2 regions of the Blautia hydrogenotrophica DSM 10507 genome follow, and region 1 is predicted to be linked to the other one. Evidence: predicted binding sites of a transcription regulator. Region 1 holds the regulator's gene; the other holds the start of a gene.

Region 1 (3,213 bases):
CCAAAAATATATTTATTTATGCAGAAAGTCCGCTTTTCGTGGGCTTTCTGTTTTTGACAAACAGAATAAAAACCAATCCGCTGACCGCCATCAAAATCGGGTAGAAACAGTAAGGTATAATCTGATATGGCGTCAGTTGTGTGAGGCTGGCCGCTGACAGAAGCTGTGCCCCATATGGAATCAATCCCTGCCCCACAGAAGTAAACATATCTAAAAGTGACGCTGATCTTTTCGGGCTGATTTCAAACTCATCACTAATCTCTTTCGCGATAGGACCAGCCATGACGATCGCCACCGTATTGTTGGCCGTACACATGTCTACGAGTAGGGACAAAAACGCAATACCCAGTTCCCCGCCTTTCTTTCCTTTGATACGTTTCTTGATGAATTCCAGGATAAACTGAATACCGCCCATCTCCTTTACCAGAGACACAATACAGGCCACTACCATCGAAATTACTGTGATGTCATACATTCCCATAATGCCGCCGCTGCCATCTGCACCCTGGGCGATCACACGGAACATGTCCGCTGGCAGAATACTACCCGTGGCGATTCCCACAACCAAAGACAGGATAATACCGGCCAGAAGAACCAAAAACACGTTGAAACCGATCAAAGCTCCTACTAACACCACCAAATATGGCAGAACTCTCCAGATATTGTAGGAGAGATCTCCGCTAAGCTGAAAACTTCCATTTCTTGTCAAAATCACAAACAAGATGATCGTGATAACCGCCGCCGGAAGCACAATGAAGAAGTTCTCCTTAAATTTGTCCTTCATCTCGCAACCCTGTGTCTTTACCGCCGCGATCGTGGTGTCTGAGATCATGGACAGGTTATCTCCAAACATAGCGCCGCAGACCACCGCACCAATGCAGATTGGCATTCCAAAGCCAGTCTTCTCACTGATTCCCACTGCAATTGGAGCCAGAGCTGCAATCGTTCCCATGGACGTTCCCATGGATATTGAGATAAAACATCCAATCACGAATAAACCTGCCACTGCTACCGAAGACGGCAGAATCGACAGTCCCAGGTTTACGGTGCTCTCAACGCCCCCGGCCGCTGTGACTGCCCCGGAGAAACCTCCCGCCACTAAAAAAATCAGGCACATCGTGATGATATTGTCATCGCCCACACCCTGGGCCACAATATGTATTTTTTCATGAAAATCATGCTTTCTGTCCTGGATAAAAGCCACAAGCAGAGCGATTAGAAACCCAACAATTGCCGGCATACTGTTAAAATCACCGCTGACAAATCCAGAGCCCAAAAAAATCACCAAAAATACGATAATCGGCAGTAGTGCCCTGCCGTTTGCTTTTACTTTTCCTTCCATGTATCTTCCCCTCTCTATTCTTGTTTTCCCTCCAAAAGCTTACTCAGTTCTTCCATAAAAGTATTGACATCTTTGAATTCCCGATAGACAGACGCAAAGCGCACATAGGCCACTGCGTCCAAATTCTTCAGTTCTTCCATCACAATCTCGCCAATTCTTGTACTGGAAATCTCTCTTTCTTCTGTATTAAAAATCTTCCCCTCGATTGCATCAATGGCAGAATTAATTTTCTCCACCGGAACCGGACGTTTATAACAAGCCCTCAAAATACCTGCTTCAATTTTAGACCGCTCATACTGCTCCCGGTTCTGGTCTTTCTTGATTACAATCAACGGAATTGTCTCCACCTTTTCATAAGTGGTGAACCTTTTTCCACATGCATCACACATGCGCCTTCTACGGATAGAATTATTTTCCTCCACTGGCCTGGAGTCCACAACTCTGGTGTTATCCTGATTACAATACGGACATCTCATATATTTCTCCCCTCATATTCCGAATCAGTCTCAGACAGCTATCATGGAAATCGCTGCATTTCTTGTAAGTATACTGAAAATTCCAATTTCCGTCAAGAAAATTTCCAAAATCAGTTTATTATCTGATAACTATTCGTTACAGTTCAGTCCTCCAATGTCTCACAAGGCGTTTTCTAACTGAAACGCATAAACTGTCTTCCACCCCCATAGGTTTATAAAAAAGGATGGATCAGTCTATGCGTTTGTTCGAACTGCGTCAAAAAGAAATCATCAATATCTGCACCTGCAAAAGCCTGGGCTGTCCCGTGGATATAGACTTTGATATCTGCACCGGGCGTATGCTGGCGCTGATCGTCCCCGGTCCAGCCCGAATCTGCGGTTTTTTCGGCAGAGACAGCGAATATATCATTCCCTGGGAATGCATCCGCCAAATCGGCGAAGATATCATTCTGGTAGAAATCAAGGAAGATCGCTGCCTGAATAAAGATTTTTAGTACAGCGAATTTATAATTCGCTGTACTAGTTTATTTTTTCTCGATAATCAAGCCATCCCGGTACGCCTGAAGAAGCATCTTCAGCTCCCGAATCCGCTCTTTCAGCGCAGCTCCGTTGTCAGTGTCTCCCACAAGCCGCCTGCGCTGACTTCTGCGGACCGCCACCTGACGGGAAACGATATCCGTCTCTTCCCTCACCGCTGCCTCAGCCGACTTAAAAGGTTCATGAGCAGACAACAACAGACCGTAAGAATTGTAAATCAAGGTATACCCAGCAATTCCAGTTTCTTTCTGATAAGCCCTAGAAAACCCTCCGTCGATCACCAGAACTTTTCCATTACATTTTACTGGGCTCTCCCCATCCTGCTGATGTACTGGGACATGTCCATTGACAATATGAGCACCGGAAGTCTCCAAACCAAATTCCTTAAAAATCTGGTCCACCACCTTCTCATCTTCTAACAAGGAATAATATGGATTTTTCTTTTCTACATGCGTCTGCTTGTCCGCGATGAAATATCTCTCAAAAGTAGTCATCCGATCTTTTCCAAACAATGGGGAATTTGGCCCAGTCCAGATATACCAACAGATATCCTTTCCTTTCTCCTGTTCCACTGGGTCTAAAGCAAAAAATGCCTTTCTCACATAGACTTCCAGAGCATCGTACAGTGCTTTTCCATGATAACTCTTATCAAAGACCCTAACCTGTTTAAAGCTTCCATCTTCATTCAAAGGCACACAGCCATGGTATAACAGGTTTCCATTGTACACTTTGTAGAGATTCCCTTGACTGAGCAAAAGCTTCATGTGTCTTTGCAGTTTCTCACAGTTGATGAACGCTGAGCTCAGTCTCTCCATCACATCCGCCTCTTCTGGGGTCAGTTTGTAAGGATCTTTAGGA
Region 2 (3,213 bases), 920 kb from region 1:
TAAGTTATCATTTAACCCGGATTTAGGATCGACGAAGAGAGGTGCCGAGACACGTAGAAGATTCAGACGCTGAGCTAGAGTCTGCTGAAAAAAATCTTTGACGGTTTTAATGGCGACCTGAGTATCGTGCAGATTCAGCTCTGCATGGTAATCTTTGGGTACAGTAAAGTTTTCCAATTTGAACCCCTCCTATTCATTAATGGAAACATTATATCAGGAATTGAAAAGAATAGCAATTTTCTCTTGAAAGATTTATTGGAAATGCTAAAATAGATGGAGTCTGTTCAGATTAAGAAGAAAAAAAGATAGGGGGAAAGACATGAAAACGGAATTAAATTCAAGGCAATTTTACCGGACAGTGGCTGTACTGGTACTGCCGATAGCGCTTCAGAATCTGATCAACGTCGGAGTGACTTCCGCCGATGTCATTATGCTTGGGAGGGTCGGAGAAAACGCATTATCAGGTGTTTCCTTGGCCAATCAGGTATATTTCATTTTGTCACTGATCTATTTTGGATTGACATCTGGGGCAGCAGTGTTGACAGCCCAGTATTGGGGAAAACAAGATGTGCGGACAATTGAGAGAATTTTGGGGATTTCTTTGAGAGTAGGAATATATGCGGGACTATTGTTTACGGTTGTGGCCTGGCTTTTTCCGGTACCCGTGATGAAAATTTTTACCAATGAGCCTACAGTGATCGCCGAGGGAGTAAAATATCTTAAGATTGTTTCCTGCTCTTATGTGCTTTCAGGTATAACCTGTGTGTATCTGAGTATCATGAGAAGTGTAGAGAGGGTAATCGTCGCCACAGTGGTATATTTAATCTCACTGATCGTCAATGTTGTCATCAATGCGATTTTAATATTTGGCCTTTTAGGTGCGCCACAGCTCGGTAGCCAAGGAGCAGCAGTGGGTACTCTGGTAGCCAGATGTACGGAAATTCTTCTGGTTATAATCTATGCCAGAAAATTCAATGATACAGTCAAAGTTCGTTTTCGTGATCTGTTGGAGAGAAGTCCTCAGTTGATGAGCGATTTTAGAGTCTACGCGGTTCCTGTTTTGCTGAATGAATTGGCCTGGGGATTGGGAATGGCAATGATCTCAGCGATTGTGGGACATCTGGGCAGCGCCGCGGTGGCAGCGCATTCCGTGACGCAGGTTAGCCGGCAGCTAGCTATGGTTGTTGGGTTTGGAGTGGCAAGCGCCACGGCGATTCTCTGCGGAAAAGCGATTGGTGAACGCAAAGAGGAACTTGCGAAGGAATATGCCCGGAGACTCACCCGGCTATCCATCGTCGTAGGAGTCTGCGGCTCTTGTGTAATTCTCGCAGTTCTGCCGCTGCTTCACAGAGTGATGAATCTGACGCCTCAGGCCAGGTCTTATTTGACGGTGATGTTTTTCATTATGGCTTATTTTGTGATTTTCCAAACCTTGAACAGTACTTGGATTGTGGGAGTTTTTCGGTCTGGGGGAGATACGAGGTTCGGATTGATTTTGGATTCGGCGGCTCTCTGGGGTGTTTCCATCTGTGTGGGAGCGTTTTCTGCCTTTGTGCTGAAGATTCCCATGCCTTGGGTGTATATGATTTTGTGTGCGGATGAAGTGATTAAGATGCCTTTTTCGTGGAAACGGTATCGTTCTTACCGCTGGCTGAAAAATATCACACGCTAAATTAGAGCTGTATTCATGCTAGAATACCCTGTGGAATAGTACTGTGCGAACGGCAGTCTCTCGGCTATAGCTTCTCGGCGACAAAAAGGGGCTTTTCTTTTTAGAATGAATATGCTATACTCTTTTCTACAAGATATTGTTAGGGGAGATTATGAAAAATCTATATATTGTGTTTGAAAGGAGCAATTATGATTTACATCATCAAGAAAGACGGAACCCGAGAAGAATTTAACGCTGAGAAAATAGTGACGGCTGTCAATAAATCCGCAGCCCGTATTCTCTATAAATTTTCTGAAGAAGAAAAAGAATTTATCTGTCGTTTTGCCACTGAGAAGGCGGAATCTCTGGGGAAAAAAGAAATTCCCATCCAGGATATGCATAACATTGTGGAGGGAGCGCTGGAAAGGGTGAATCCAGCGGTGGCAAAAAGCTACAGGGATTATAGAAATTATAAGTTGGATTTCATTCATATGATGGATGATGTGTATACGAAGAGCCAGGCAATTCGTTATATTGGGGACAAAAGTAATGCGAATACGGACAGCGCGTTGGTGGCGACCAAGAGGAGTTTGATTTTTAATGAGTTGAACAAGGAACTCTACCGGAAATTCTTTATGAACCGCAACGAATTGCAGGCGTGTAAGGATGGATATATCTATATACACGATCAATCTGCGCGTCTGGATACCATGAACTGCTGTCTGTTTGATGTGGCTACTGTTCTGAAGGACGGGTTCGAGATGGGAAATGTCTGGTACAATGAGCCAAAGAGTTTGGATACGGCGTTTGACGTGATGGGGGACATCGTATTGAGTACTGCGGCTCAGCAGTACGGAGGCTTTACGGTTCCTGAAGTCGACAAAATTCTAGCTCCTTACGCCCAGAAGAGTTATGAGAAATATATTGAGGAGTATATGAAGTATTCAGATCCTTCCTGGGAGGGAAGAGAAGAACGTGCAGTGGAGTACGCGCTGGACAAAGTGAAAAGAGAGTACGATCAAGGCTGGCAGGGAATTGAGTATAAATTGAACACGGTTGGCTCTTCCCGCGGGGACTATCCGTTTGTGACAGTGACCCTTGGCTTAGGGACAGAGCCGTTTGAAAAGATGTGCTCGATTTCTTTGCTGAATGTGCATAAAGATGGTCAGGGCAAAAAAGGACATAAAAAACCGGTGCTGTTTCCAAAGATTGTATTTTTATATGATGAGAACATTCATGGGGAAGGAAAGTGCTGTGAGGATGTGTTTGAGGTGGGCTTAGAATGCTCTGCCAAGACGATGTATCCAGACTGGCTCTCTATGTCCGGAGACGGCTATATTGCCAGTATGTATAAAAAGTACAAAAAGGTAATCAGCCCTATGGGCTGTAGAGCGTTCTTGAGTCCTTGGTATGAGAGAGGTGGAATGAAGCCGGCAGACGAGAAAGATGTGCCGGTATTTGTGGGAAGATTTAATGTGGGAGCAGTTAGTCTGCATTTGCCGATGATTTTGGCCAAGGCCCGCTCGGAGAGCAGAGATTTCTATGAAGTATTGGATTTCTAT

Evidence for each region. Region 1 encodes NrdR, which represses ribonucleotide reductase genes. Its sites were predicted from a motif close to CACAANATNTTGTG; they were not measured.
Region 2: a site for NrdR is predicted at 1,800-1,813, ahead of nrdD (anaerobic ribonucleoside-triphosphate reductase). Genes of this name have one in related genera too.

What each region holds. Positions count from the first base shown of each region.
Region 1 is NZ_CP136423.1:1,371,803-1,375,015, reverse strand. Features, by position in the region: gene BLHYD_RS06435 (Na+/H+ antiporter NhaC family protein) at 17-1,342, opposite strand; gene nrdR (transcriptional regulator NrdR) at 1,357-1,818, opposite strand; gene BLHYD_RS06425 (YlmC/YmxH family sporulation protein) at 2,055-2,312, shown strand; gene BLHYD_RS06420 (fructose-bisphosphatase class III) at 2,343-3,213, opposite strand, start outside.
Region 2 is NZ_CP136423.1:456,708-459,920, forward strand. Features, by position in the region: gene asnA (aspartate--ammonia ligase) at 1-177, opposite strand, end outside; gene BLHYD_RS02185 (MATE family efflux transporter) at 320-1,672, shown strand; gene nrdD (anaerobic ribonucleoside-triphosphate reductase) at 1,861-3,213, shown strand, end outside.